Linked DNA regions of Pelagibaculum spongiae. The protein of the gene in region 1 interacts with the protein of each later gene in a pairwise test. Links are inferred from orthologs where the notes say so. Each region holds a gene or a part of one and is shown in the gene's direction. Other genes may lie near its edges.

What was found. The genes of interacting proteins can lie anywhere in the genome.
Region 2: the proteins of eno (region 1) and rpe interact in binary tests that used the Escherichia coli proteins (3 or more experiments, as listed by UniProt). The link is inferred for Pelagibaculum spongiae from one-to-one orthologs.

What each region holds. Positions count from the first base shown.
Region 1 is NZ_QDDL01000011.1:8,820-14,334, reverse strand. The notes cover bases 1,150-3,957. They hold eno (phosphopyruvate hydratase), read left to right. Parts: upstream 1,150-1,811; coding sequence 1,812-3,104; downstream 3,105-3,957. Other genes in these bases: DC094_RS22195 (hypothetical protein), read left to right, coding at 3,897-3,957; DC094_RS18665 (hypothetical protein), read right to left, coding at 3,166-3,687; pyrG (CTP synthase), read left to right, coding at 1,150-1,723. In the rest of the region: tRNA lysidine(34) synthetase TilS, read left to right, coding at 1-24; more of pyrG, read left to right, coding at 98-1,149; more of DC094_RS22195, read left to right, coding at 3,958-4,043; DC094_RS18660 (AAA family ATPase), read left to right, coding at 4,047-5,399; DC094_RS18655 (HNH endonuclease family protein), read left to right, coding at 5,383-5,515. UniProt on the Escherichia coli protein: Catalyzes the reversible conversion of 2-phosphoglycerate (2-PG) into phosphoenolpyruvate (PEP). It is essential for the degradation of carbohydrates via glycolysis.
Region 2 is NZ_QDDL01000010.1:24,883-30,319, reverse strand. Bases 1,011-3,740 are described here. They hold rpe (ribulose-phosphate 3-epimerase), read left to right. Parts: upstream 1,011-1,904; coding sequence 1,905-2,576; downstream 2,577-3,740. Other genes in these bases: DC094_RS18130 (DUF4202 domain-containing protein), read left to right, coding at 3,535-3,740; DC094_RS18135 (phosphoglycolate phosphatase), read left to right, coding at 2,654-3,367; DC094_RS18145 (aldehyde dehydrogenase family protein), read right to left, coding at 1,011-1,637. Outside these bases: DC094_RS18150 (acetolactate synthase large subunit), read right to left, coding at 1-77; more of DC094_RS18145, read right to left, coding at 201-1,010; more of DC094_RS18130, read left to right, coding at 3,741-4,101; DC094_RS18125 (hypothetical protein), read left to right, coding at 4,617-5,045; DC094_RS18120 (ATP-binding protein), read right to left, coding at 5,217-5,437. UniProt on the Escherichia coli protein: Catalyzes the reversible epimerization of D-ribulose 5-phosphate to D-xylulose 5-phosphate.

The sequences.
Region 1 (5,515 bases):
GCTTTGCCTACTGGGATCAATTGAGCCTGCCAATAAATTTCGGTATTATGCCCTTCCTTGAATTCCACTCGTTTTTATTGGTTTTTCAGGGCTTCTCATGACTCAATACGTTTTTGTTACCGGTGGTGTCGTTTCATCGCTTGGTAAAGGTATTACCGCCGCTTCCCTTGCCGCCATTCTGGAGGCTAGAGGCCTGAAGATCACTATGCTGAAACTGGATCCCTACATCAATGTAGATCCAGGGACTATGAGTCCTTATCAGCATGGCGAAGTGTTCGTAACCGAAGATGGTGCCGAAACTGATCTCGATTTAGGTCACTACGAACGTTTCATTCGTACCACAATGACCCAAAAACAGAACTTCACTACTGGCCGTGTTTACGAGAGCGTTATTCGTAAAGAGCGTCGTGGTGATTATAACGGCAGCACGGTTCAGGTTATTCCTCATATTACCGATGAAATCAAACGTCGAGTGCGTGCTGGCGCTGCTGGTGCTGATATTGCCATGGTTGAAATTGGCGGTACCGTAGGTGATATTGAGGCGATGCCGTTTTTGGAAGCCATTCGCCAAATGCGAGTCGAAGAAAGCAGCAAAAACACCATGTTCTTGCACTTAACATTGGTGCCGTATATTGGCGCTGCTGGCGAAATCAAAACCAAGCCGACTCAGCATTCTGTTAAAGAACTGCGTTCTATTGGTATACAGCCAGATGTTTTGGTTTGCCGGAGTGAGCGTGGCGTTGAAGGTAATGAGCGCCGTAAGATTGCCTTGTTCACCAATGTGGATGAAGAAGCGGTTATTTCTTGCCAAGACGTGGATTCTATTTATCGAATTCCGCAAATGCTAAGTGATCAGGGGCTGGATCAGCTTATTGTTGATCGTTTTCGCTTACAATGCTCGCCGGCAGATTTGAGCGAATGGGAACAAGTTGTCGATGCACAACTCAACCCAACATCGCGAGTAAAAATCGCCATGGTAGGCAAATATATGGACTTGTCCGATGCCTACAAATCTTTAACCGAATCTTTGAGTCACGCTGGTATTCATACCAGAACCAAAGTGGAAGTTTGCTATATCGATTCTGAATCTTTGGAATATGAAGGCACAGATAAACTCAAGCAAATGGATGCGATTTTGGTGCCTGGCGGGTTCGGTGAGCGGGGCGTTGAAGGCAAAATTATTGCTGCCCGTTTCGCTCGTGAAAACAAAGTACCTTATTTAGGTATTTGTCTGGGAATGCAGGTTGCTGTGATTGAATATGCGCGCCATCAGGCGGGAATGGACAATGCTCACAGCACCGAATTTAAGCCAGATACGCCGCATCCAGTGGTCGGTTTAATCACCGAATGGAAACGGTCAGATGGCGAAGTAGAACAGCGTGATGCGGCTGCCGACTTAGGCGGTACTATGCGTTTGGGTGCTCAGACATGTTTATTAGAGCCAGACAGCCTAGCGGCTAAAGTTTACGGCTCCGCTTCAGTCTTTGAGCGTCATCGCCATCGTTATGAAGTTAATGGTGAGTTGGTAACTCAGATTGAACAAGCAGGCTTGAAAGTGTCTGGTCGTTCAGAGGATGGACAGTTGGTCGAAATGGTCGAGATAGAGAATCACCCATGGTTCCTAGCTTGTCAGTTCCACCCGGAGTTCACATCAACTCCAAGAGATGGACATCCACTCTTTACCAGTTTTGTTAAGGCAGCAATCAATCAACGAGATGCATAAGCATTCGTTTGAATTGACTGTTGGAATTTAAGAGGGCTTTGGGCCCGCAGCTATCCTTTTTCTGCTGTTATTTTGGAGAATAGGCTTTATGGCAATTATCGCTAAAATTATTGGTCGCGAAATCATGGACTCTCGGGGCAACCCGACTGTTGAAGCTGAAGTACATCTGGAATCCGGTGCCATGGGTATGGCATGCGCTCCTTCCGGTGCTTCAACTGGTTCACGCGAAGCGTTGGAATTACGTGACGGCGATAAGTCTCGTTACATGGGTAAAGGTGTTCTGACTGCAGTTAGCAACATTAAAGACCTGATCACTCCAGCATTGATTGGTAAGGACGCTGCAGATCAGCGCGCAATCGATAACCTGATGATCGAATTAGACGGTACTGAAAACAAAGCTAAGCTGGGTGCAAACGCAATCTTGGCAGTTTCTTTAGCAGCGGCTAAAGCGGTTGCTGCTGAAAAGCGCATTCCTTTGTTCCAGCACATTGCTGATTTGAACGGCACTCCTGGTGTTTACCGCATGCCGGTACCAATGATGAACATCATCAATGGTGGCGAGCACGCTGACAACAACGTTGATATCCAAGAGTTCATGATTCAGCCAGTGAGCGCAACTAGCTTCCGTGAAGCACTGCGTATGGGTGCTGAAGTATTCCATTCACTGAAAAAAGTTCTGTCTGATCGCGGCTTGAGCACTGCAGTTGGCGATGAAGGTGGATTCGCGCCAAACTTGTCTTCTAACGCTGAAGCGTTAGCAGTAATCAAGATTGCTGTTGAAGCAGCTGGCTACAAACTGGGCACAGATATTACTCTGGCGCTGGACTGTGCAGCTTCTGAATTCTACGAAGACGGTCAATACAACCTGAAAGGCGAAGGCAAAATCTTCTCTTCAGAAGGTTTCTCTGACTTCTTGGCTGAGTTGGCTGAACAATATCCAATCATCTCTATTGAAGATGGTTTGAACGAATCAGATTGGGATGGTTTCGCATACCAGACCAAGATCATGGGTGACAAGATCCAAATCGTTGGTGACGACTTGTTCGTAACTAACACCAAGATCCTGCAAGAAGGTATCGACAAAGGTATCGCTAACTCTATCCTGATCAAATTCAACCAGATCGGTTCTTTGACCGAAACTCTGGACGCGATCAAGATGGCTAAAGATGCGGGTTACACAGCAGTTATCTCTCACCGTTCAGGTGAAACTGAAGATGCAACTATTGCTGATTTAGCGGTTGGTACTGCTGCTGGCCAGATTAAAACAGGTTCTCTGTGCCGTTCTGACCGTGTATCAAAGTACAACCAGTTGCTGCGTATCGAAGAAGCGCTGGGCGACGTTGAATATCCTGGTTTGAAAGCATTCAACCAGCAGCGCTAATTGTTAAAAACTAGCGTTGACAAAAAACCGGCTTCTTAGCCGGTTTTTTGGTTTTTGGAAGTTAGTAGCGATCATCTCTATCTTCATTGTCAGAGAAATCATCACCATCATAATCATCTTTATTGTCGCCAAAATTGTCACGGCCGTATGTGTTCTCTTGGACAGCAATATCTAAGGCAATACTGTCTTCAATGCTTTGTTTTTCGAACAAAGCCGTGTGATTCTGTGTTCTCTTCTTGTGTGTAGGTTTGAATTGGCCGAATGAATTAAAAGTTTTACTCTGGAATCGATCAGCACTTTTGATATTAGTTGTGTTGGTTTTCGTAGGCGATATTGGAGCTAGAACTATTTGTTTAAGTTGTTTGTTTTTAATATTTTGGCAGGCCAATTCGAGTTTGTTGATTTTATGCTCAAGTAGCTTCTCTTTTTTAATAAGCGTCTCTATTATATGTTTTTGTTCACTTTGACACTCTGAGAGTATCTCGATTTTGTTTTCTAGTTGCGCACTTTTTTTAAAGTGCGAGATGATTGTTTTGAACACCATTAGTTCTCGCGTCTTCTTTGTATCGCAATCATCATCCATTATTGCATGGTTGTTATTGATAAAAGTCTATTTAGGCTTAGGCTATGTTGGTTGCATCTAGTCATTTGAATCAACTTTCGCAGTAGAATTGTCGTTGATGCTAGGAAAACATTTCAAGGGATATTCACTTCTGAGTGACATCCAATCATTTTCTATCCAGAAATCGTAGCAACTGAAGTTAAATCAGTTGAATTTACGGATTGGTGCTAATGGCGTTAGGAAAAATGATTTCTTTATTTCGTGTAAAAATCGTTGTTGATAGTTTGGTTGCATTAGAAATTGGCCTGCCTGTTATTCGCAAACACTGTAAATTATTTGAGGCTTTGGCTAACAACGGCGTAGAGCGAGGCTGCTAAAACATGGAAATTAAATACTTCAAAATCTGCGATATCGGTATGTATGAGTCGCAGACAATCAAAGTCGCTCCAACTGACGACTATCCAGATAGCAACGCGACTGTTGTAATTGGTAATAATGGTTCTGGAAAGACAACGTTGCTACAAGCTGTGGCGACTTCTCTTAGTTGGTTAGTCGCTAGGATTTCCTCTGAAAAAGGCGTTGGTAAGCTAATCGAGGAAGATAGTATTCGTAATTCTGCCAATGATGCATTAATCGGGGTATGTGTACGGGAACGGCTCTTGAAGGACTTCCAAGAACGGGATTGGGAACTTGCCAGGAAGCGTAAAGGTAAGAACGGACGGTTTCAATCAGACTTGCAAGAACTGGCTTTGCTAGCCAATTTTTTTCGGCAAAGGTTGACGGATGACCCTTCTGCTTCGTTGCCGTTGGTAGCTTTTTATCCAGCAGAGCGTGGCGTTTTAGATATTCCACTAAAAATTCGCAAGAAACGTTTACTTCAGCAAATTGATGGCTTCGAAAATTCGCTAGGGCAAAGTGTAGATTTTCGCCGCTTTTTTGAGTGGTTTAGAGAACGTGAAGATGTTGAAAATGAACGGGGTGTTTCTGACGAAACAATAACGCTACTAAAAAAAGAACTAAAGAGTGATGAACAAGCATTGCAGAGGTTGGAGCAGCTTATTGAATCTAAAAAAGATCGTCAATTAACTGCGGTTCGCTCTGCAATCTCCAGTTTCATGCCGGATCTTAAAAACCTCAGAGTGCGCCGCAAGCCTCGGCTACATATGTCGGTAGATAAAAACGGTGAAACCTTTGATGTTTCCCAGTTATCTCAGGGCGAGAAAAGTCTAATGGCTTTGGTGGGTGATATCGCTCGCCGGTTAGCGATGATGAATCCTGCTTTGGAAAACCCGCTGCATGGTGATGGCGTAGTGTTGATTGATGAGGTTGACCTGCATTTACATCCGCAATGGCAAAGAAGTTTAATTCAGCGTTTGACTTCTACTTTTCCAAATATTCAATTTGTACTAACCACCCATTCACCGATTGTGATTAGTGATAACCGCAACATTCTTACATATTTACTGAATGACGGAGAGGTTTCACAGCTGCCATCGCAATTTGGTAAAGATGTAAATTCGGTTTTGCTAGATGTAATGAACACCAATATTCGTAACTCTGAAGTTGAGCAAAAGATAGATGCTTTGTTTGATTCGATTCAGGAGGTGCGTATTGTAGATGCATGCGGCCAGCTTGAAGAATTAGAGCAACAACTTTCTGCGGATAATATTGAATTGATGAGAGCGAGATTGTTATTAAGAAAACTGGAGCTCAAGCGTGAGAAAAATCACTAAAAATCTGTCTCCAGTCAGTCTTGAATCTTATAAAAGGCGAAACCCGTCGAACCGCTACTCTGATTTGAGTCCTCAAAATGACAATGATGCAAGGGTGTTGGCAGATGTCGGTGAAG
Region 2 (5,437 bases), on another replicon or contig:
TCTTCACCGGGAACACCAAAAATATATTCAATACCTTCTTCTTCGAGACACTTAACAAATAGATCGGATGCTTTCATTGTTTTAATTCCTGTTAATTTATCTATGCTGATTTTTTTCATAAGCGGCCATTTTATAAAAATGGCCGCTATTTAATTAGATAACTGATGTATGTAATGTGAACGCTTTATTTCCAAGTTTATTTATAGTTGCTCGGAGCGAATCACCATCATTTTTTCTATTTGCATTTCAGCGATGGTGTGTTCGATGCCGCCAACGCCGATACCTGATTGGCGTAATCCAGCAAATGGCATGCCGTCGACTCGAAAAGCAGTATGTTGATTAACCATCACCGCTGAAGCGTCTAGGCGTTTGTAGCAGCGGAGGATTTTCTCCATGTCTTTGCCAAATACTGCCGCCTGAAATGCAACCGGTAAGCTATTAGCCCGATTAATCGCTTGATCCATTTCGTCGAACTCATACAAACAAACGACCGGGCCAAACACTTCTTCAGTGCTGACTTTGGCATCTTCTGCAGGGTTTAATAATAGGGTGGGTGGATAGCAGGTTTCGCTAATGGCCTTGCCACCAGCTGCCAACACTGCGCCACCTTTAACTGCTTCTTCAACCCAACTATGAATTCGTTCTAATTCTGCAGGGCGAATTAATGGGCCAACTTCGGTAGTCGGACTCGTTGGGTCGCCAACTTTCATCGCGTTTGCAGCATTTGCTAGCCCTTTGGCTAATTGCTGAAATACCGACTTATGCGCATAAACTCGCTGTACCGAAACGCACACCTGGCCAGCGTGGTAGTAACCACCTTTTGCCAGTGACTGAATGGTTTGTTCGATATCAGCATCTTCATGAACAATTACCGGGGCAACGCCACCGTGTTCTAGTGCGCAGCGAGTGCCTGCTGCTAGTTTGCTTTTGAGCATCCAGCCGACTTTTGATGAGCCAATAAATGAGAAAAATCCGACGCGAGAATCAGTGACCAGCTGAGTTGCATGGCTGGTTTCTGCAGTGACCATTGCTTGAGCCCAAGCAGGAGGTAGGCCAGCTTGATGCAGCATTTGAATAATCCGCATACAAGAAAGGGGTGTATCACCGGCTGGCTTGACGATAACTGGGCAGCCCGAAGCAACCGCAGGAATCACTTGGTGAATGATTAAATTAAATGGGTGGTTAAATGCACTCACTGCAACCACGACACCGATAGGTTCGCGGGTGGTAAAAGCCAGGTGGTGGCGAGAACCTGCAGCGCCATTAACCATTGGCATGCTGCCGCCATCTTTACGCAGTGCTTCAATGGCTAGCTTTACACCATCTAAACCGCGAGAAACTTCTACCCGGGAATCTAATAATGGCTTGCCACCTTCACGAGCAGATTCCAAAGATAAATGTTCATGGTGACTGTCGATTAAAACCGCGAGCTTTTCGAGAATTTCGATTCGTTGATCGATGGCAAGCCAACTATCGCGATCACGAAATAGGCGATAAGCATTGCTTAAGGCTTGTTCGACATGTTGTGAGTTAGCAGTATCAACGGTGGCAATTGGCTGGCGATCGAAAGGAGAAAGAACGGTATGTTGGCCAGCTGCAGCAGTTGCTTGCTCGACTAACAACGGAAAATGTTCCATAGAAGTTGTCCTGTTATGGTTTTGTTTTTTTACAAGGTAGCTGCAAACGTATGCCAGTACTGGGCTTTACCAACTAAATCTTGCGCTAGTTTTAAAGTAGATCAGTAATCGTTATGACAGATGTTTTGCATCATGGTTTCGAAGAAAGTGCGGGTAACTATTTGTGATCAATAGGTGCTTTTGCTGTTAATCACTGCTTTCTGATGAAATCACAGCCACTTTGCGGTAACCTGCCCGCGAATTTTCCAAGGTATTAGGCATCACATCATGAAAGATTTTAAAATCGCTCCTTCTATTTTGTCTGCCGATCTGGCGCGTCTCGGTGACGATGTTGCCAAGGTGATTGAATCTGGCGCTGACTGGGTTCACTTTGATGTAATGGACAACCATTACGTGCCTAACCTGACCTTTGGCCCAATGGTTTGTAAGGCACTCCGTGACTACGGCATTACTGCGCCGATTGATGTGCATTTGATGGTCAAGCCTGTAGATGCATTAATTCCTCAATTTGCCAAAGCCGGTGCCGATTACATTACCTTCCACCCAGAAGCGAGTGAGCACTTAGATCGTTCATTGCAGTTAATCAAAGACAATGGCTGTAAAGCGGGCTTGGTATTAAATCCGGGCACTTCTTTGGAATGTCTGGAATATGTAATGGATCGCTTAGACGTGATCTTACTGATGTCAGTAAACCCAGGTTTTGGTGGTCAGAAATTTATCGATACTACGTTGGACAAAGCGCGCAAGGTTCGCCAGTTAATTGATGCTTCAGGCCGTGATATTCGCCTGGAAATTGATGGTGGCGTGAATGTCGCAAACATTAAAGAAATTGCAGAAGCCGGTGTTGACACATTTGTAGCAGGTTCAGCCATTTTTAATAGTGGTGATTACAAAGGCAGCATTGATCAAATGCGTCAGCAATTATCTCAAGTTAAATAACTGCGATTAAATAGCTGCTTCTCGGGAGTGCATTCAGTGCTCCCGTTTTTATCTCGCCTTTAATGGACTAACTGTAAATGAGCCCATCTATTTCTTCTGAAAATAGTCCTAAGCAATCATTACCAGCGCTGAAAAACCTAAAGCTGGCAATGTTTGATCTTGATGGAACCTTGGTTGATTCAGTACCTGATTTAGCGATAGCCATCGATAAAATGCTGGCTGACTTAAATCGGCCTGTAGTTGGAGTTGAAAAGGTTCGAGATTGGGTAGGTAATGGCGGTGTTATGCTAGTCAAGCGAGCGCTAGCGGATGATATGGCAGGTAATTGCACTGCTGAATTATTTGCTAAAGCCCACCCATTGTTTATGCACTATTACGCAGACCAACACTCGTTAACTTGCACTTATGACGGCGTACTTGACGGCTTGCAATGGTTGCAAAACCAGGGTGTGAAAATGGCGGTGGTCACTAACAAGCCTTATCAATTTGTTGAAGATATTTTAAAAACACAAAATATGATTCAATACTTTGATTTCTGGATTGGTGGCGATAGCTTGCCAGAGAAAAAACCGCATCCTCAGCCACTACTGCACACTATGGCGCATTTTAATGTGACTGCAGCGCAGTGCATTATGGTCGGTGATTCAAAAAATGATGTGGGTGCTGCTAGAAATGCCAAGGTAGCAGTAGTTTGCTTGCCTTATGGTTATAACCATGGCGAAGATATCGCAGATAGTCAGCCAGATGCATTGATTGAACGATTAGATTTAATTTCTCATTGTTTTAATTAAATAAAAAATGCTCTGCTAAAACCATAATACTATACCCAAAGTAATTGAGGGTGCAGGTAGGCGGCAAATGAGCGAAGCCCCGTGAGCATACTATGGTAAGTGATTGGGGTGAGCGAAAGTAGCCAACGCCCCTGCAACTTCAGGGTATAAAAAAATAGGAAAACAGCATGTCCCAACTCCAGCAAACACTTCAAGCAATCGATACGCTGCATAAACAAGACCCTAAAAAGGTCGATGGAAAAGCACAAGAGTTGATATATGCCGAGCATTGCAGCCGTTGGCTTGAAATCTTGTATCCGAATGCCTCTGAAGTGCTAACCATTGCAGTGCGTAGCCAACATTTGTGCCGTTGGGAGATGCCTCGTTCCGACTTTCCTATGGACCGTACTGGCTATTTGAAATGGCGTACATCTTTAGCAAAACTACATGCTGACAAAGCAGTAGCTACCATGAAACAAAATGGTTATAGCGATCAGGATTGTTCTCGCGCTGAGGCGATTATTCGCAAGCAAGGCATAAAAAGAGATGGCGAAGTACAAGCGCTGGAAGACTGTGCTTGTATGGTATTCATTGAAACGGCATTTTTACCTTTTGCCGCCAAGCATGCTGAAGAAAAAATTATTAGAATTGTACAAAAGACATGGGGAAAAATGTCTGACAAAGCCCATCAAGCTGCTTTAGCGCTCGATCTTCCAGATGCAGCCTTGGTGCTGATTAAAAAAGCGTTGGCTTGATTGATTAAGCACCTGTCATTCCGAGTAGGAAGTGCATGGATCCACGGATTAGGGCGATGCAGACAGAAAATGTTTCCGACATTTTTCTGCATTTTCTCCATCCGTAGAAGCCATTCCAAAGCCAAGTAGCCAAGGGTGAAACTTTCCGGTGATTATTTTGACTTGGCGGTAACTGTTAATGCGCGATTTACTAAGCGATCATCAAATTAATTTTTGTATCATAGAGTTAATGGCAGGTCGTTCTGGGGTAACGAGAAACCTGCTATCTTGGAAAAACACGCATGCACGATTTGTTTTAACTAGTTCCAATCAATATAATTGTTTTGTTTTTAATTAATGGTTTGTTGGTTTAACTGACAGGTTGTATTAATGCTATATGGAGCATGCACACTATTAAGCTGTTAGGCGGTAATCCAATGAAATTTGCCTTTTACATACTTTCATTTGCACTTGTATCTTGCGTACCCATAGTAGAAACTTACAAAGTTAAAAACAAACAATCGCAGGAAGTAATCGTGAGCGAGCTACAAAATCAAATACAGAAAGATGCTGAATTTGCAGCGCAGCAATTTAACCCCAGACTTGATGATCAATTAGATTTTTCAGCTGACAGCCTGTCTGCTGTTGATGAAATGCTTGAAGAAGCATCAGACTTTGCTGATGAAATGCCGGAAGAGCGCACCAATTCAATTATTGAACTCATGACCGCATATACCTTGTTTGTTGCCTACAAAGAGCATGGTGGCGAGTTCTTTTGGAGTAATGAGTACAACCAACCTTTCTTAGTTTCTGGCATGCCAGAAAGTAGAATTTCCTTACTAATCTACCCTGCAATCAAGTCACGGTTATTTGGTGATAGTGGCAGCAGAATATCATTTTTGTTTAAAGGATTTTCTGAGCGCGTAAAAAGTTCTGAACCCAATACAGAAGCACTTTATATGTAAACTGCTTAACAAGCACAAGCAAATGACGCCAAAGGCTCAATACGCGTCATTTGTTGTAAACTTTTAAATGTCTTGAATTATGAATAGCACACTTAATAATTGGCTCGAAGAGCTTGGAGATTGGTTGTGCTCTAGCATGTCCCATAAGGTGTTTGTCGAATACTATTTAAATTATTTCCCGGTTAAAAAAACCGTCACCTTAGCACCGCCAGCTTGCTGGTTTTCAATTTGAATACTTCCATCCATCAGCTCGACAATCCGCTTTACCAAAGATAACCCTAATCCACTTCCTGTTAAGCTTTGGCTGCTTTCTATATCTCGCCAGAAACGTTCGGTAGCATGAGTTAATGCTTGTTGGCTGAAGCCGCAGCCTTGGTCGGTGACTGAAATTT